DNA from 2 places in the Rossellomorea sp. ABR4_004 genome. Region 1 is predicted to be linked to the other one. Evidence: riboswitches for the same ligand, from Rfam matches in the RefSeq annotation. Region 1 holds a riboswitch; the other holds the start of a gene.
The links. A riboswitch is a leader RNA that binds a small molecule or an ion and turns the genes downstream of it on or off. The one in region 1 is predicted to bind thiamine pyrophosphate.
Positions count from the first base shown of each region.

Region 2: linked by a shared signal. The riboswitch ahead of tenA (thiaminase II) and the one ahead of ACXAF2_RS23050 (ABC transporter substrate-binding protein) in region 1 are both predicted to bind thiamine pyrophosphate.

Region 1 is NZ_JBSWVM010000010.1:9,484-19,543, forward strand. It holds gene ACXAF2_RS23010 (dicarboxylate/amino acid:cation symporter) at 1-324, opposite strand, end outside; gene ACXAF2_RS23015 (low molecular weight phosphatase family protein) at 696-1,124, shown strand; gene splB (spore photoproduct lyase) at 1,171-2,199, opposite strand; gene ACXAF2_RS23025 (transcriptional regulator SplA domain-containing protein) at 2,212-2,457, opposite strand; gene ACXAF2_RS23030 (TatD family hydrolase) at 2,580-3,362, opposite strand; gene ACXAF2_RS23035 (ABC transporter ATP-binding protein) at 3,355-4,092, opposite strand; gene ACXAF2_RS23040 (ABC transporter permease) at 4,094-4,855, opposite strand; gene ACXAF2_RS23045 (thiamine-binding protein) at 4,852-5,145, opposite strand; gene ACXAF2_RS23050 (ABC transporter substrate-binding protein) at 5,158-6,141, opposite strand; TPP riboswitch at 6,300-6,410, opposite strand; gene ACXAF2_RS23055 (phosphotransferase enzyme family protein) at 6,488-7,414, opposite strand; gene ACXAF2_RS23060 (aldo/keto reductase) at 7,480-8,382, shown strand; gene ACXAF2_RS23065 (Fur-regulated basic protein FbpA) at 8,436-8,621, opposite strand; gene ACXAF2_RS23070 (cation diffusion facilitator family transporter) at 8,713-9,606, opposite strand; gene ACXAF2_RS23075 (ArsR/SmtB family transcription factor) at 9,711-10,060, opposite strand, start outside.
Region 2 is NZ_JBSWVM010000001.1:175,279-185,338, forward strand. It holds gene thiD (bifunctional hydroxymethylpyrimidine kinase/phosphomethylpyrimidine kinase) at 1-305, opposite strand, end outside; gene ACXAF2_RS01005 (thiazole biosynthesis adenylyltransferase ThiF) at 321-1,340, opposite strand; gene ACXAF2_RS01010 (thiazole synthase) at 1,340-2,104, opposite strand; gene thiS (sulfur carrier protein ThiS) at 2,107-2,310, opposite strand; gene thiO (glycine oxidase ThiO) at 2,315-3,412, opposite strand; gene ACXAF2_RS01025 (thiamine phosphate synthase) at 3,419-4,036, opposite strand; gene ACXAF2_RS01030 (energy-coupling factor transporter transmembrane component T family protein) at 4,026-4,829, opposite strand; gene ACXAF2_RS01035 (ABC transporter ATP-binding protein) at 4,826-5,779, opposite strand; partial or broken gene ACXAF2_RS01040 (ABC transporter ATP-binding protein) at 5,792-6,190, opposite strand; gene ACXAF2_RS01045 (ECF transporter S component) at 6,268-6,846, opposite strand; gene tenA (thiaminase II) at 6,839-7,537, opposite strand; TPP riboswitch at 7,655-7,762, opposite strand; gene ACXAF2_RS01055 (response regulator transcription factor) at 8,030-8,629, opposite strand; gene ACXAF2_RS01060 (histidine kinase) at 8,626-9,762, opposite strand; gene ACXAF2_RS01065 (hypothetical protein) at 9,903-10,060, opposite strand, start outside.

The DNA of each region.
Region 1 (10,060 bases):
CAAACCGGGATCAATGACATAAGCCAAAGATAAACCGATCACGATGGCAATGCAGGTAGTCACTAAGAAGAAAACGATGGTCTTCAACCCTATTCTCCCCAGCTTCTTAGGGTCACCAAGTCCTGCAGATCCAAGAACGATGGATAGAAAAACAATTGGCACGACAAGCATGCTGATGAGGTTAAGGAATATCTTCCCTAACGGAGTAAATAGATAAGGATCTAATATATCAAATATATCTTTAGCAAAAATATTAAGCAGTAATCCCACAATCGCCCCTAGTATCAAGGCAATAATAATCTTAGTTGTTAAATTAAATTTCATAGATGTACCTCCCCTATTGAATACAAAATAATTAAAAGATGTTTACCCTTAATTACTTTTTGCAAAACTATTATTTTTTGAATTTTTCTATTATCTTCTCCTGAACTGCCTTTCCATTCATTTTGTTTGCTCCATCTTCATTCTCCTTTTCCTATTATACTGATTTTTTTAATAATTGAAGAAGATTAGGGGTGAATTAAAACATTTTTACTACATTTCACCTCACACCCATCACAATATGTGGGAGTTGAATGAATCTTTATGACTACAAATCGATTTCCAATCTTTTCTTTTTTTCTTTTAATGATTAAATGCTACGTGATTGGGTAAATAGTAATAACAGCATGAAAATAGAAAGGAACATACCCAAAATGAATAAAACAGTCTATTTTCTTTCAAGTAGTCAACAGCGCAGCTTGATAGCTGAAGGGTGGGCCGAGAAGCTCGATGTGTCGGATTGGTCGTTTAAAAGTGCCGGATGGGTTACCGAGAATCGTGCTGAATTCAGCATTTTAGCAATGAAAGAGTTATGTATCGACATTAGTACCTTCCCACTTACTCGCATCGAGATGAATGAACTTGATGACGCTTCGGTTATTGTTGCGATTCAGGATACAGAATTTGATGATAAGATAGAGATTCCATCTGAATTAGAAGATAAAGTCATCTATTGGAATTTGCCTAATCCAAGGAAGCGTTCCAAGACACTTATTGAAGAATGGGTGCACTATCAAGAAATATGTGATGAAATTGCCATACGGGTGAAAGATTTAGAAAATCTTCTTCCACAACTACATTAAGAGGACTGATTACAACCGAAATTGTATTGTAATCAGTCCCTTTTTTTTAGGTGAAATACTCCAGCTTCGCATTTGGAAAATGCTTCTCCATATAAGCATACAGATGATCTTTCATTTCCTGCTCTTCATCCTTCTGATAAATATACTTGCCAATCCCGTATTTACCCCATTTATATCGACGTTCTTCCTCATTAAGTTCAAGCTTTGTCATCGGATAATTTTTCTCAATGACTCTTTTAGCCGGCTTTGTGAAACGATGTTGTATGAATTCAAAGGTTAAATCTTTTTTCGCTTCTTCCGGCAGGTGAGCCTCCAAATGTTCAAACATTTGCTTATATCCTTCTTTCCATCCTTCATGGATATAGATAGGTGCCACAATGAATCCTAATGGGTACCCCGCTCTCGCAACCTTCCCCGCGGCCTCAAGTCGCTTATCCAAAGGAGATGTACCAGGCTCAAAATTCTTAATCACATAATCGGCATTGATACTGAACCGGAATCTGGTTTTCCCATTATGTTTGGCATCAAGCAGATGGTCGACGTGATGGAATTTCGTCACAAAACGAAGCTTGCCATGCTCGGATTCGCCAAAATGCTCGATGGCTCGTTTTAGGGTATGAGTGAGATGATCGATCCCTACGATATCGGACGTACAAGCAGCTTCAAAGCGTGTGAATTCAGGAGCCCTTTCTGCAATATACTTGTCCGCCGATTCAAATATTTCATCCACATTCACATACGTTCGTATATATGGTTTACTCCCCATCGTTGTTTGCAGATAGCAATAGTGACAGTGACCCATGCACCCTGTTGCAAATGGGATGGCATATTCAGCAGACGGTTTGGATGTATCAAACTTCAACGTTTTTCTCACTCCGACTACTAATGTGGATTTGGCAATCCGGTATTTCTGAAAATGGTTGTCCCCCGGCAAATTACGAACCTGGTTATGCGATGTTGTGTACCTGATTTCCACATCCATTTTTTCAAATTTTTCTTTGAGTTCTTTACCAAGGGGATATTCCAAGGCATTCGGTTCAAAGTAGACCAATTGTGGCACGAACGGTTTAACCATGATTCATCCCTCCTACAGGTCTCCAAATGATTGAGTATAGGCTTGCTCAGCTTCAGCTTCTGAAGAATACACCGCAATTTCATGTGTTAAAGGATAATAGGTTTCATATAAAAATAATGCCAGTTCGTTCGGATTTTCCGGATCATGCACAACGGCTGCTTCCTGCACGTTGGCTACACTTTGTGTATGCGGATTCCGATAAATCACATATACTACATCGCCTGCTTGATAAGGCATATATTGATCATTCAGTTCCATTCTTTTCACCTTTTCCCTAAACGTCATTACTATCATTTTTTGTTATCTTCGTGATAAATATGATGGTAAAAGATGTTTATAAAAAAACTTCTCCTGCACCAATGATGCAAGAGAAGCCTGATTTAGGAAATCCCATAAAATTCGGTTGTATTCTTAAACAGTTGTTTATATACTTCTGCTTCTTTGATATGTTTTATTTCGGCGATTTTTTCAATGGACCGATGCATGATTCCTGGGTGGGTCATCCTCCCCTGGAAGATCCCTTCAAAACGCCAAGGGCCATCCGTTTCAACCATAAGTCTCTCGATTGGGTACTTCTTAACCAGGTCTTGTATTTCCTTCTCATAAAGGACATCAGGAGTAATGGAGATGGAATAGTTATTTTCCTTCATTCTCTCAATCGTCTTTTCATCTCCCTTGAACCAATGAAAATGAGCTTTTTCAATGGAGTGCTTTTCTAACAGATCACAAACGATAGGCGCATGCTCATACACGGCATGAAGGATGATCGGTTTATTGATCCTTTTTGATTGGATCATAAACCGTTCCAAAAGATCGATATACGGCTCCACTTCAACTTCAGGGTGTTCCTTCATTTTATAATATGGCAATCCCACCTCTCCGATCGCCACTATTTCGTGTTGATGCAGCTCAATCAATGATAGAAGCTCCTCGACTTCTCCATCAGAAGGCAGATCCTGCTCAGGATGGAATCCTGCAGCAGGTTTGACCCTTGCATCTCTTCTTGAGAGATCTATATTTGTCATCGACGATTGAAGGTGGAACGATACAGAGATGAGCGCTTCTACAGAATACAGATCAAGTTCCTGCAGAATCTTATCACGCTCGTACCCTTCGTATAAATCCAAGTGAATATGGGCATCAATCAAGGAAGGTTTACACATATTGAGAAAGCTCCTCAAAAATACTCGTTTTCCATTTCAAAAACTCCTCCGTCAAGAGAATTTCTTTATCCCGGGGACGGGGAAATGGTACTTTGAACTCCTTCTGGACCCTGGCTGGCCGAGTCGATAATACAATGATCCGGTCTGACAGGAACAGGGCTTCGTCGATATTATGAGTTACAAATAGAACGGAACTCAAATCTTCTTCCCAAATGGAAAGGAGCCATTTCTGCATGTCCAATCGCGTGAATTCATCCAGGGCAGAAAAGGGCTCATCCAGGCATAAAAAAGATTGAGGACTGACAAGGGCACGAATGAACGCCACCCGCTGCTTCATCCCTCCGGATAAATCATCAGGATACGCATTCTCATACCCCTTTAAGCCCGCCCGTTCAATCATACTTAGCGCTTTATCCCTATCTCTCTTCCCATGTAACTCCTGGCCAAGCATCACATTCTCCATCACGGTTCTCCATGGCAGGAGGGACGGACTTTGCGGCATATAACTGATGGTCCCTCTTTGACCATTTATCGATTTTCCATCTAATTGAATGTCTCCGGAATCTGGTGTGAACAACCCACCGATCACATGAAACAGGGTGCTCTTCCCGCTTCCGGAAGGACCAAGGATCGAGACGAACTCACCTTCTTCAACATGAAGGGATAGCTCATCGAGGATCAGCTCCCCATCAAAGTATTTAGACATATTTTGTATGGATAAAGTCGTCATGTTACCTGTCCTCCTTTCGATTCCATTTAATCATGATTTTCTCCAATACCAAAATGATCCCAAAGAAAACGAGGCTGAGCAGCATAATCATGAAGATGGCTACAAATACCCTGTCTGTCCTGAAGGAAGAAGAGGCGAGAGTCATATAGACACCGATTCCTTTCTGGGCACCTAACCATTCAGAAATCACCGCCCCCATCACACTATAGGTAGCTGAAATTTTCAATCCTGAGAAAATGGAAGGAAGTGAATGCGGCCATTCAACTTTTCGAAAGATTTGACTTTTTGTCGCTCCCGACATTTTCATATAAAGGATGTACTCTGCGTTTGTCTGCCGGAATCCATCCAATGCCGAGACGGCTACCGGAAAAAAGCAAATCAGGGTAATGACAATGATTTTCGGCAATAGTCCGAATCCAAACCAGATTACAAGTAGAGGTGCCAGGACGATGATCGGAATATTTTGAGACAAAATCATAAGAGGATATATCGCTTCTCTTACCTTAGGCAGAAGGTGCAGCCCAACCGCAGTCCCGATTCCAATCGTACATCCAATCACAAACCCACCGATTGTAAGGAGGGTTGTCGAAGCAAGATGACCTGTAAACGTGGACCATGAGGCGACTCCTTCCGCCCATATTTCTGAAGGTGAAGGCATTAGCCATGCCGGCACCTCAAATACTCTAATGGTGGATTCCCAAATGATGAATAAAAGGATGATGACCAAGAAGGGTCTCCATCCTTTCGATATCCATGCTTTCATCCTTTATACTTCTCCGTTAATTGATTCATTTCAATCCCGGCTGGCTGATATAATACCTTGATTTGAGAAATGACGTTTGAGCTGCCCATATCAATCATTCGTTCATTCATTTGTTCAATCACCTGAAATAAGTCAGATAGATTCCCTTCCATTGTTGTTTCTAATGGATGGACTTCATAACGGACACCAGATTTATCAATGACCGCGATGGCTTCATCCACGTATGGTATAACGTCTTCACCATTTTTCGTCTTCGGAATAATTTGTATGCTTACGAGTGCGTTCCCCATTTTGTTCACCTCTTATTTTGGTAAAAATTCGTTTGTGAATGCTTTTTTACTGTCCAGTTCCTTATCTAATAAATCGTTATCATACATCCATGAAGCATAGTTTTCCCAAACCTCGTGCTTCTGCTCTCCCCATCTGTCAGCGTCATCCTTGTATTTAGGAGCCAGCCATTCCTGACTCTTCATGACTAATTCTTTATCAAGATCCGGAGCTGCACCTAAAAGGATTTCACCGGCCTCTTTTGGATTGTCGATTGCAAACTCATAGCCTTTTGAAGAAGCTGCTAAAAATGCTTTGACCGTTTCAGGGTCTTTATTAATCATCTTTTCATTCGTCGTCAAAACAGGGGTGTAATAATCCAGTTTTTCAGAGTAGTCCTTTACGTACATCATATTCAATTCCTCACCGCGAAGCTCTGCTTCAATCCCCGTCCATCCATAGTAGATCCATGCAAAGTCAACATCCCGTTTCACGGCAGTAAAGAAATCTGTATCTCCCATGTTTACAAAATCCACTTTCTCTACATCAGCATTTTCTTGTTTCATAATAGACGTCATGACGGCTTTTTCTACAGTTGATCCCCATCCTCCATAACTTTTCCCTTCAAAATCCTTTGGAGTCGTTATACCCTTATCCTTAGGTGAAGCAAACCCGGATGTATTATGCTGTATGACCGCAGCGATAGATACGAGTGGTACGTCCTGTACCCTTGCTTGGGTGACACTTTCCTGATATCCAACCCCGAACTCAGCTTTACCCGAGGCAACGAGTTGATCTGCCCCTGCCTCACCAGGTAAGATGATATCCACATCAAGTCCCTGTTCTTCAAAATATCCTTTTTCTTTTGCAACATATAATCCAGTGTGATTGGTATTCGGTGTCCAGTCGAGTACAACCGAAATCTTTTTTAGACCTTCTTTCTGTTCTGATGTATTTTCTCCTCCACTGCAAGCAGTTAAAAGAAAGACAGAACTGATGATATACATCCACTTTTTCATCATGATTCCTCCTCAAATCCTTGTATGTAGTTGTAACGTTTATTCTCTATTCTTCACATAGTAGAGAGAATGAATGTAAAATACCTTATAACGTTAGGACACAACAAAAAAAGCGCCCCAAGCTTCAGCGAGGGACGCATTGTTAAACATGATGATGTAATGTTTAAGAGAATGTTTCCTACGCTGGTATCAGCCAGTTCAGGTTCAAAGGGTCAGTATCTGTCAGGATACAATCTCAACCGGCCACACCGGTCCCCCTACACTTGTACTATGAAATTAAACGTTATCTTCTTCCCTACTTTGCCACAGAAAAGGTGGATATTCAAGCATTTCCTCTTAAATAGATTTACATTTGAAATACCCGTTCACAAACACCGGAATTTACCAGCCTGTTAATGAAAGGGATGTATGCAGATACAACGTGTGAATACCCTTTTTGATTGTAAAAAAAGGTGTATTGAAGAAGAATGATAATGACTAAGAATGGCATCAGTTCCTTTTCTTCCTGAGTTAAAGTACCATCGGCCTGATAGCCCACCATAAAGGCATGGATACATTCAAATTGCTCATCCTCCCTTTGCTTGAACTGGTCTTTGAGCATCCCTGCAAGAAAGTAACAGACATCTGCAATACGGGGTGCTTTTCGTATCCTCTCGAAGTCTATGACTCCTGTCACCGTTTCTTCGTGCATAAGGATATTACGGGGATGACAGTCACTATGGACGAGTTGATGGGGTAATTTGCTATAGGAAGAAGACCATTCATTTAGCCTGCCAAGAAACCCCTCACCCCACCTTTCTATCATTTTAGTACCCTTTCCGCCTATCCACTCTCTCAAATGTGTTTCAACTTTCCATTCTTCTACCTCGTATTTACTGACGTATTGTTTCAGCCTGCTATGGAGTTGAGAGAGATGCGTTCCCATCCTTTCCATAGAAGTTAAGGAATAGACTTGTAATGGCTGTCCTTCCAGAGCTTGATACAGGGAGTAGAAAACTTGATGTTGTTGTACATAGGGCTGTTGTGAAACAGTTAACAGCGGCTTTTCAACAGCAAGTCCCTTTTCCAGTAAAAAAGAAGTTAAGAGCAGCTCTTCTATTCGCTTTTCCACTGAAGAGTTCAATCTCTTTTTCAAATAAAATGTCTTCTCCCGACTCTTCACCTTATAAACATTCGGAGAACTTTCCATGCTCTCTATGGAGGAAGGATGAACCTTCCAGTTCAATAATAGATCTTGAAGAGGGTCAATCATTTTTAATTCCTTTCCAAACATAGTAATATACGTTTAGTATGACTATGAAAGAATGTCTACATACCATATGAAAAGAGGTTGCATCGATGCAAAGAATACAAATGACGGAAGACTTATCATTCTCACGAATCATACATGGGTTGTGGAGACTTGCAGACTGGAATCAATCAAAGGAAGACACTCTTTCTTTAATCCTGCACAATATTGAAAACGGAATCACGACTTTTGATCACGCAGATATCTATGGCTCGTATACTTGTGAAGCCTTATTTGGTGAGGCTCTCAACCTTCAGCCATCTATACGGGGAAAAATGGAGATTGTAACGAAATGCGGTATTGTCCTGCCTTCCGACAACCGCCCGGAACATAAAACACATCATTACAACACGAGTAAAAAGCATATTTTGGCTTCTGTTGAAAACTCCCTGCAGAATCTGAAAACGGACTATATCGATTTATTATTGATTCACAGGCTTGATCCATTTATGAATGGAGAAGAAGTGGCTGAAGCCTTCACTCAATTAAAAGAAGAAGGTAAGGTGCGTCATTTCGGAGTATCAAACTTTAAAGATCATCAATGGAATATGCTTCAATCTTATTTGCCATTTCCATTGATCACAAACCAAATTGAATTGTCGGCCTATAACTTAGAAAACTTTGAAGACGGTACGTTAAATCTTTGTCAGGAGAAGCGTGTCGCGCCGATGGCCTGGTCTCCACTCGCAGGCGGGGCAATCTTCAGAGGAGAGGATGAAAAAGCCATTCGTCTTCAACATGCATTGAATAAGATACAAGAAGAAACAGGTGCAAAGGGTATTGATGAAGTTCTATATGCATGGCTTCTTAATCACCCGGCAAAGATTATGCCCATCGTCGGTTCAGGTAAAAAAGAACGCATTCAACATGCAATCGACTCTCTTTCCATTTCTTTAAACCACGATCAATGGTTTGAAATCTTGCAAACTTCTATGGGACATGATGTGCCATAATAAGTCTTACTACAGCAAAAAAGACGATCCTTTTTCTAAAAGGTTCGTCTTTTTTAATTCGCTATACCTCCACCAACGTAATATTCCAGATAGACTTCTTGCAGTTCATTCATTGAGAGCTCATAAAGCTGCTTACCGAAATATTTATATACGCCAATCCTTAATAATTGTTGAATATAGAAATCCTTTTTAAATTCAGGTGTCTTTTGCTTCTCTGATTTATTTTCTTGATGTAACATGTTCATCCCTCCAGTTGAGGATATACCCCAAATCCAGAGTGAACTAAACATCCTCTTACACATTGGAAATATTAGGTGAAATCGCGCGCTGTTACGTACAAATGTGATGATGGCCCTCTGTGACAGTTCTCCCCTCAACCTGAATCGTAGAGTGATGAATGCCAAATTCCTCTTCAAGATAGGCTGAGAGTTGTAATAAAACCGTATCTCGATTCACTTCGTTTCCCACCACCACATGGCAGCTTAGGGCTGTGAATCCCGACGTGATGCACCAGACATGAAGATCATGCACTTCAATGACTCCCGGGGCAGCTGCCAGGCTATTTTTCACTTTTTCCGTATCAATACCTTTTGGAGATCCTTCCATTAAGATATGAATAGAATCCTTCGTTACTCTCCATCCGGAAATGACAATTAAGATGGCAACCATGACAGATGCAATGGGATCAGCCAAGTTCCAATCAAAGAAATAAATCAAGAGTCCGGCTGCGATGGCCCCTACTGAACCCAACATATCACCAAGTACATGAAGAAAGGCACTTCGAACATTCAAATTATGTTCCGTATCTCCTCTCATTAAAATCCATGCCACGATAATGTTTACAACCAGACCTATGATGGCGATCACCATCATACCTGGTGAAACCACAGGAGTATCCATGAAACGATGATACGCTTCCCAGAAAATATAGAGGGAAACGAGAATCAGCGTGATGCCATTAATAAACGCCGCCAGTATTTCGAATCTCTTGTACCCATACGTCTTCCCTTTATCCGATGCCTTCTCACCTATATAAAAAGCTGCCAAACTAAGACCTATTGCGGCTGCATCACTAAGCATATGTCCCGCATCGGAAAGAAGAGCAAGACTATTTGTTACGATTCCACCTATGACTTCTACGATCATAAAGGTAAAAATAAATAGGAAACTGATTAATAATGCTTTTTTATTCTGATTGTGTCCATGACTGTGGTCGTGGCCCACTTGACATCCCTCACTTTCTTTCTCTGATTCTTATTCAACTGAGACCATTCAAATCGTTGAATAATAACCAAAAAATGAATACTTTGGATCATTTCGCGACTGGTTTACCGGTCCCGTTCCTCCAACTCCATTTGATGAGTCAAGGCAATTTCAATTAACTCTTTTACATGATGATCGTCTAAGGAATAATAAACGAGCTTGCCTTTTTTTCTGAATTTGGCTAACCCCTGCTTTTTTAACAAACGCAAATGATGTGATGCGGTCGCTGTTGAAGCATCGACGATATTTGCCACATCGCATACACATAGTTCTTCTTCGATGGTGAGTGCATACGCAATTTTCGCTCTTGTTTGATCAGAAAGTGCTTTAAAGATTTCAGCTACCTTAGAGGTATTTTGTGATAAAATCATTGACTTTAAGCGATTGACCTTTTCATCTTCCACACACGCTACTT
Region 2 (10,060 bases), on a different contig from region 1:
ACGAGCTTCTTCCAGGAGTGTAATCGAACAAAGTCGGCAACATGAGAAATAATGTCTTCGTTCACCAGCATGCCCGTTTTGATGGCTTGGGGAGGTAAATCTTCAGCAATCGATGTTAATTGATCAACGACAGCCTCAGCTGATAATGGATACACACCTTGTACACCTCTTGTATTTTGCGCCGTCACTGCTGTGATGGCAGACATTCCATAGACATTCAGCTCCTGAAACGTCTTAAGATCTGCCTGGATCCCCGCTCCACCGCCACAATCAGATCCGGCAATCGTCAATGCTTTTTGAATCATGTTGTTCTCCTCCCTTTATCCTAAATAACGATGATAAACCGATTTTGCTTCCCTTATATCTTTTGTTCCGTGAATGAGAGTTCGTCCATCATGAAAGAGTACGATTCGATAGGATTCAACCTCGAATGAAATCAAATATGGATTTCTAACAACTTGTTTCCCCTGGAGTTCTAACGATTTTGATCGTTCAATAAGATCGATGTCAGGTTTTGTGACTGGACGGATCTGAACTGAATCCCTCCCACAAAGGACTGCTGTTTTGGTTTGATTTTCGTATTTCAGACTGGGGAATGTACGATGCTCTCCACATGAAGGGCATCCATGCCTTTTCAGCTTGCTCACATCCAGGGAAGTATGCTCATTTTTCCATAAATCAAACGAGACCACTTTATTTCCAAGTGCCTCCATGTCTTCTACCAGTATCTTTAATGCTTCCGTTGTTTGATAAGCCACCACTGTTGAAACGGCAGGGCTGATGATGCCCACTGTATCACAGGTCATCCCACCGATTGGAACAGTTTCGATCAAACATTGAAGACAGGGGGTGATACCGGGAAGAATAGTGAATGATAGTCCATAACTCCCAACACATGCACCATAAATCCAAGGAATGGAATATTTTTGAGAGATATCATTTATGATCATTCTTGTATCAAAGTTATCCGTTGCATCGATGATAAGATCTACGTTCTTGGCAAGTCTCAACATCTCTTCCGGCATGGCATCCAGTATATGCTCTTCAATATTCACAGTTGAATTAATCGCTTGGAGTCTTTTTTTTGCCGCTACAGCTTTGGGGATTCGATTTCTTGCATCTTCCTCGTTATATAGCTGCTGACGTTGTAAATTACTCCATTCTACATAATCACGATCCACAACCGTCAACTTCCCGATACCTGCACGCACAAGGGCTTCTGCATTGCCTGTTCCCAGTGCTCCCGCCCCGATCAGCAACACATGTTTATTTCTTATTAACTTTTGTCCCTCTGTTCCGATGGGGTGAAACAGCGTTTGCCTTGAATATCTATCTTCTATCAAACACTCATTCCCTCCTCTGGGCTGCTTGCTGTTGCATAACGTTTCTTCGGAATTCTTCCAGCCTCAAATCCGAATCGTCCCCCTTCAACCGCAAGCCTCATAGCATTCGCCATCATAACGGGATCTTTAGCCGAAGAGATGGCTGTATTGAGTAATACAGCATCCGCCCCGAGTTCCATTGCAAGAGCTGCATCTGAGGGAGAACCAATTCCGGCGTCCACAATGACCGGTACCTTTGTTTGCTCAATAATGAAACGGAGATTGACTGGATTGATGATTCCCTGTCCAGAACCTATAGGGGACGCTCCCGGCATGATGGCATGGGCCCCCAATTCTTCTAATCTCCTTGCAAGAACAACATCGTCAGAAGTATATGGAAGTACTGTAAAGCCTTCTTTTATTAATTCTTCTGTTGCTTTCAGGGTTTCGACGGGATCGGGCAGTAGCGTTTTATCACATCCGATCACTTCTACCTTAATCATGTCACAGAGCCCTGAAGCTCTTGCCAATTGTGCATGCCGGACCGCTTCCTGAGCACATTTAGCCCCTGCTGTATTCGGTAATAATGAATAGTTTTCAAGATTCAGTTGTTCTAAGAAATTGGGTTGACCGGGCTCAAAGATATTCATGCGCCTAACCGTGAATGTAAGAATTTCTGCACCTGAAACCTCGACAGCTCTTTTCTGAATATCAAAGTCAGGGTATTTTCCCGTTCCCAGTAATAGTCTTGAATGGAATGTGTACTTTCCGATTTTCAACATTTTCAACCGCCTCCTACAAATTGGACTAACTCTAAGGTATCCCCTTGTTTCACTTTGGTGATCTTGTACTCTTGTTTTTCAAGGATGGTTTGGTTCTGTTCAACGATGATCATTCGGTTTTCCAGGTTAAAATGATGAATCAATTCCAATACTGTTGAAATTGATTCCGGCACCGTGACCAGCTGTCCGTTAATTCGTAAATCCACCTTCTCAGCTCCTTACGTATGAATGTAGGGGATGGTATTCCTTCCCCTCTATCAGATCTGCCATCAATACTCCAGTTATGGGCGCCAGGAGTATACCATTACGGTAATGCCCTGTTGCAATGGAAAGTCCCTCCCATTCTTCACTTCTCCCCATAAACGGTACCCCTTGTTCTGTTTGAGGCCGTATCCCGGCCCAAGCTTTTTCCCACTTGGCATCAACCAATTCAGGAAGGATGGTTGTGGCCAAATGCATAAGGTTCATTAATCCATCTATGGTAATCGTTTCATCAAAGGTACGGGGATGCTCCGTTGCACCGATTAAAAGACGCCCACCCGCTTTTGGAACAATGTAGCAGCCTTCTGTAAAGATGGTCCGCTCCACTATTTTCCGGGTGACCTTAACGGAAAAGCATTCACCTTTAACTGGAAAACTTTTGAATTTCATATTCAGTCGATCCAAGAGGAATTGACTCCAAGCACCGCCAGCTACAATCGTTTCATCTGCATAAAAGTCACCTTTAGACGTCCTGACTCCAGTGATTTTGTTATTCTCTTTCATAAAATCATACACGTCTGTATATTCACTGATTTCTGCACCTTGCATTTCCGAAGCCAACCCTAAGGCTTGTGTAAGCTTTGGTGCTGAGACGTTCCCATCCTTCGGAATGTATAATCCGCCTGCCACATCTTTTGAAAGATGAGGTTCATAGGAAAATAGAGTGTTGGGGGAAAGCCATCTAATTTGTTCCCCAAGGGATGCTATAGAAGCCGTTTCTACTAACTCCTGTGCTTCCTCCTCCGTTCTCGCCAGCTTAATCATTCCATTTTCCACATATTCAATGTCCATTCCACTGATCTCTTTTAAATCCGTCGCTAAGGAAGGATACATATCACGGCTCGCCTTCGCCAGATGATACAAAGGGCCGTCCCCCTTCAATTCGGTTTGAACGCCGAGCATGCCTGCAGCTGCTTTCGATGATTTTCCTGCCAGTCTATCCTTCTCTATCAGTAGAACTTTTTTTCCTCTTTTGGACATTTGATAAGCAATGGAGCAGCCTATCACCCCTCCTCCAACAATCAAAGCATCATACTGTTTTATCAAGCTAGCTCACCCCCTGTGTAATTGTTTATAATAAGATCGGGCTGCATCTAATGGATTCGTCGAAAGCAATATACCTGATAAGACAGCGATCCCTTTTGCTCCGGTTCCCGTAATCTCACATACACGTTCAGGTGTAATGCCTCCTATGGCAATAGTGGGAATCGGGACAGATTGAACCACTTTCTCTAAGCTTGCCAAACCTCTGCCAGGCATACCCCGCTTTGAAGAGGTAGAATAGATATTTCCATAGAGCAGGTAATCCGCTCTGCTTATCGTTGCCTGTTTTGCTTCTTCAACGGAATGTACAGAAGCACCAATCTGTAAGGAAGGAAAAGCACTCTTCACTAAGCTGATATCAGCACTCTGATGGCCAAGCTGCACCCCTCTTACATTCTTCATAAGGGCAATGTCTGCCCTATCATTCACACATATTTTTTTAAAGGGGACTCCTGCTGCTACTAGTCGATCAATGGCCTCAGCCATTTCTTTCCCCGTCCACTGCTTTTCGCGAAGATGGAGCATGTCGAGATATGGGTAAACGGACTTCGAGATTTTCACTAATTCTTCCACTGATTGTTTTCCTGTTGAAATCACATGTAATTGTTTTCTTGTTTCAATTCCCAAAGCGAACATCTCCCGTCGGAAAAATAGGTAGATGGGTAGAAAAAAAATAACTGAGCCCAATCATGATGAGAATGCTCCCCAAGAAATATCCATCATATTTGGAAAAGGTCACTTTGTAGAAATAGGTTCGTTGCCCACTTCCTTCAAACCCCTTTGTTTCCATGGCTACTGCAATTCTGTGGGCTCTTCTGATGCTCTGGGCAAGCAAGGGAATGGAATACGATTTCATTTTATGGAATACGTGTTTTATTCCTTTTTGTTCTTCAACTCCCCTGACTCTCATGGCGTTTCGTATCGTGAAGAATTCTTCAATCATAATGGGGATTAGTCTGAATCCGGCCATAAAACTATATGCATACTTAGGTTTTAATCCCAGTTGCTGCATGAGGGAGTAGAAAAGCTTCACCGGTCTCGTAGTAAGAGCAAATAGTAATCCCAATATAGCGAATACAATGGTACGCAATCCAACATGGATCCCCCGATAAAAGCTCTCTTCGGTAATGTGGATCAATCCCCATTTCATCCATGTTGTTTCACCTTTCCCAAATAAAATCATTGATGAAGCTGTAGAGATGAAAACAAGAAAAAAGGGTAGGATCATTATACTGACGGTTCTATATGAATACCCTGAGAAAACCCATAACAGGAGAAAAAAGAGAAAGCTCAAATATAACAACCAGTTAAGATAATGAATAAAAAGCAGAAATACAAAAATCCCGATCAAGGTCAAGAGCTTAAAGCTGGGATTGATTTGATGGAGCCAGGTTTCTCTATGCTCAATTTCTATATTCATATTGCTTTACTACCTGCAATCTCATTATAGAAATCCTGGGTGAGACGCCCATTTTCAATCACCCATACTCTGGATGCAAAGTGAGTAATGATGTTCTCATCATGTGTCACCATCAGAATGGTAGATCCTTCTTTTTGATAGTCTTGAAGCATCTCAAGTAACGCATACGTATTATGGGAATCCTGCCCAAAGGTCGGTTCGTCCAATAATAGAATATCTTTATTCCTGACAAGGGACGCTGCGACACTTAATCTGCGCTTTTGCCCCATGGATAAATGATAGGGATGATGATGTTTGTATGGATCAAGCTTGAATCGCTTCAATAGTGCATGCACTTTTTCCTCCACTATCCCTTCGTCCACTCTCTTGAGCCGAAGAGTATACGCAACTTCATCAAACACACTGTGTGTTACAAACTGAAACTCGGGATTTTGAAAAACAAACGTACATTCCTCTGGAACATTCTTTCCTTTCACCTGTCTCCCATATAATTCATACGTCCCGGTCGTTTGGATGAATTTCATGAGACTGTGGAGTAATGTTGATTTCCCTGCTCCGTTATTTCCTGTGATTGCAATCCACTCACCTTTAAAGCTGACGGCCTTTTCAATGTGAATCTTATCCTCTTTGTGTATATACCCTTTGAAGTTTTCTAGCTTTAAATTCTTTTTTCCAGACGGGTTCACCTTCTCCGGAGGATGGGAAGAAAGATAATCTTTCCACGCGTCCGGATACCATACCCCTACTGATTTCAATGTTTCCTTGAAATGTGATAAAATGTGAGCCTTTGGACCATCAGCCACTATTCTTCCAATCGCATCGAATAGAATAATACGATCAATGATCTCCAGTACGTGACTCAGCTTATGCTCAACGATAAGTAACGTTTTATCTTTACATGTCCTTTTCACTGTTTCCCATACCGATTTTGTACTCTCTTCATCCAACATCGATGTAGGCTCATCCAGAAATAGCGTGTGGGGTTGGAGCGCAAGGGCAGAAGCAATCGCCAATTTTTGCTTCATCCCCCCTGATAGAGAGGAGATTTTCGTATGGGAATCCCTCAGACTTAAATTCACCTTCTCTAACAATTCTTTGATTATCCCTGGCATTTCGTCTCTTGGAATCTGGTTGTTCTCCAAAACAAAAGCAATTTCCTCATCTACATAGGGCATACAAAATTGAGCGTCCGGATCTTGAAAGACATACCCGAAGGATTCAGGGCGTTCAATCGATCCAGCTTTCATCGGCACATCTATGGAATGGGGTATCACACCGGATAAAACCTGGAGGAGTGTGGATTTGCCACAACCAGATGGCCCGAGTAACAATACCTTTTCTCCGTCTTCTATCGAAAGACTTATGTCTTTAAACATCAGTTTCTCTGAACCGGAAAATGTAAGGCGCAGATTTTTTATATGCATCGTCCTTTCCTCCTTTACTGATTCAAGACATCATAATCTTTTTGGTCCGCACGTCTGACCAAACTGGTTACCCCCGTTTTCTCCAAAGCCTTAACAAGATAAAAGGCTCCTATGCCTGCTATCACGATGGATCCTATTAATCTGGCACCAATAAAAAGTGATAAATTCCACAGAACGAGGTCTCCCATGTACCCCTTAAAGTAGTCCATCAGGATTGAGCCAAATGCAGAGCCCACAGCTGCTGTACAAATGATGATGACATCATAACGCTTATAGCGGGTGATAAGAAAAATCAACTCTGCAAACAAACCTTGGATCAAACCGAACAGGAGCACCTCGAGGCCCCATTCACTTCCCATGAGAAATTCCCCTGAAGACGCTGCAATTTCTGCCAGAAGTGCGACGCCAGGTTTCCTAATGATTAAAAAAGCAACGGTTGCCGCCATGAACCACATACCATAGATCAGTTGATCAGCATGCAATCCAAATGGCTTTAACAGGTTGTAAACCGGTCCCCATAGCTTATATATAATTCCAAAACCTATGGAGATCACGACGGTTACTAAAATGTCTGTGAGCTTTAATTTAGACATGTACTCTACCTTCCTTATCTAGAGATGTCTGAAACGGCCACTTCTCAAGGGTGTACGCCATTTCCCAAAACTGTAATTCATACATGCTGCTCAAAATGAAATTCTCTGTCATTCTTTTCTTATCTGATTCTGTCATCGTTTCTGCCAATCCATCCAGTCGCTGAATCTGTTCATCCACTAACTCCCGAAACCATTCTCCACCATAAGCTGCGATCCACTCCTGATAAATGGACTCCTCAGGTGTACATGATTTCAAGCGTTCACCGATCTCATAATACAACCAGTAGCAGGGGAGTATTGCAGCCAGAATATCTGCGAGTCCCCCATATTGTGCGGAACGATACATATGCGACGTGTACGCATAGGCAGTAGGAGCAGGTTTGAACTGCCGTTTTTCTTCTTCCGTAATCCCTAAACGGTTTGAGAAATTCTCATGGAGTGAAAGCTCTGCTTCATTCGTTCCTACTGCGTGTGTTGCCATTCTGGATGTAGTATGTAAGTCTGTTGCTTTGGCTGCACCAAGTGCCTGCACCTTTGAAAAGTGTGAGAGGTAATAGGCATCCTGCAGAATGTAGTACCTGAAGTTTTCAAGGGGAAGGGTTCCATCCCCGATACCTTTTAAGAAAGGATGGTGAAAACTCGCTTCCCAAATTTCCTTCACTTCGTTTCTTAAGTACGCTGTAAATGACATAGTATCTTTCTCCTTTTCCAGACGACCCGAAATGGGCAACAAAAAAAGCCACTTTCATTATGCATACCGCATACAGAAAGTGGCTTGAGATCAGTTTAATAGAATTCGATTCTATGTGATCTTCAAACACCACTTCCCTACGCTGGTCTCAACCAGATCAGGTTCAAAGGGTCTTAAAGTCACACTTTAATCTCAGCCTTTTAGAAGGCACCCCTAGTGGATCGTCCTATGAAATTTGTTTTCGATGTTATCGTACCACGATTCTTTTACTTGTCAACACCAAAAAGAATACCTTTCATCAATTTCCCATCGGCACTTTCCACACAAAACCAATCATAGCAAAGGATACCCCCAATGAAAATTTAAATGGAATTCATTTAGCATGAAGCTCTTTCTAAGCAAACTTAAGTGATTGAAGGGATTGATAAATATACATCCGATAGATTATGGTTATAGGGACGGACCTCCAACATGGAGGTCCGTCCCTGCCCATCATTTAAACCAACCTTTTTCTTTTGATTGAGTAATGGCTTCGATTCGATTTTTAACTTCAAGCTTGTCGAGTATGGTTGAGATGTAGTTTCGTACGGTACCCGTTTTGAGGCTAAGCTCATCGGCTATCTCCTTCGTGTTTTTCCCGTCAGCAACCAGCTCCAACACTTCTTTTTCACGGTCAGTCAGGGGGTTCTCTTCACTATACACATCGTCCATGAGCTCTGGTGCATAAATACGTTTACCCTCCATTACAAGACGAATCGAGTTCGCCAGTTCTTCACTTGGGCTGTCCTTTAACAAATAACCCTTCACCCCACCTTTTAATGCACGCTGGAAATAACCGGACCTGGCAAAGGTTGTCAGGATAATCACTTTACAATTCTCTCCTTTTAATTCCTCCGCTGCTTCAAGACCGGTCTTTTTAGGCATTTCAATATCCATGATACAAATATCCGGCTGCAGCTCGTGGACGAGGGCAATGGCTTCTTCTCCATTCCCTGCTTTTCCAACCACTTCCATATCATCCTCTAAACTAAGTAAAGAGCCTAAGGCACCTAATAGCATTCTCTGGTCTTCTGCAATAACAATTCGAATCATTCCATTCCCTCCCTTTCTGTTTGCTTGATCACTTTCGGCACTCTCATAATCAAAGTGGTCCCATTATCGGAATAAACGTCCAAGCTCCCATTCACAAATTCTAACCGCTCTCTCATACCTATTAAGCCGCTACCTTTAGTCTGTGTGTAATCTCCCTCGATTCCCATTCCATCATCCTTCACTATGATGGTCATCTCTTTATCCGATTCTTCGATGATCAGCTCACAGTGTGACGCCTTGCTGTGTTTGACAACATTCGTCACGGCTTCTTTTAGGCACATGCTCAAGATATTTTCCAAAAAGAGTGATGTCTGGGGCAGCATGATCTCATCATCCATCACGAAATCAATTTCCGCTGCCTTTAATAGCTGTTTGATCCGGACGATTTCGTCTTTTAGTCGAATTCCCCTCATTTGAGATACCATTGTCCTTACTTCACTTAAAGCCGTTCGTGCCGTTTGCTGAACATCCTTTAACTCGCTTCTGGCCTGCTCTGGATCTTTGTACACCAATTTCCTGGCCAGATCGCTTTTCAGGCCGATAAGAGAAAGCTTTTGACCCAATGTATCGTGTAGATCACGGGCAATCCTCTGGCGTTCCTCCTGCTTGACCAAGTCTGATATACGTTTATTAGCATCTTCCAACTGATCTTCGAGCTGCACCTGTTTATTTCGGTTGTAAATATTAAACGGCAACAGAATGACGCTTATCCAAATAATCAGAATAAAAGGAAATTGAGATAAAAATAATTCATCCTGTATAACAAAATTATAATTGATCGATGCCGTCGTTAACACCAAGTGAATGATATATAGGGTTAAAAACGCCACCCGGTTCTTTATATTGCCATTATAGTAGGCAATGTAAAAAGCAAAATAGATAAAATTAAATTGAATGGTCATGGTAATGGATATTGCGATTAATATCGATGTCCATAAATAAACCGGCCAATCCCTTGAAATAAAAGCAAATCGCAAAGAAATAAAGAACATGATGGTCAAGGAAATCCCTACAACTATTTCGATTGTAGAGGAGGACTGAAAGATAAAATAAAATGGCAGGATGCTGATGATGCTCCATATGTACGGGGAAATTCCGGAACCTTTTTGAATATTGATTAACTTTTTCGGCATTTGCACAATAAAATACCCTCTTTTACTTTCAGTTTTTTTTTAACTATGTAACCTATAGTATGACATAAATTATACCAATTTTCATACAAACGGTATAAGAATTCCCCCGCCGAATAGACAAGAAAATCGTATAAAAACTACTAATATTTCCGATTCTGAATCGCCTTTTGCTTCTGCATGATTTCATAGGATTTATGAATAATATCTGTTAATACATCACCTTTGTAAACTCTTCCAATTTTCGTGTTTTGCTGATAGTATTCAACGATTTCATCCAATTTCTCTGATGTTTCTTTAT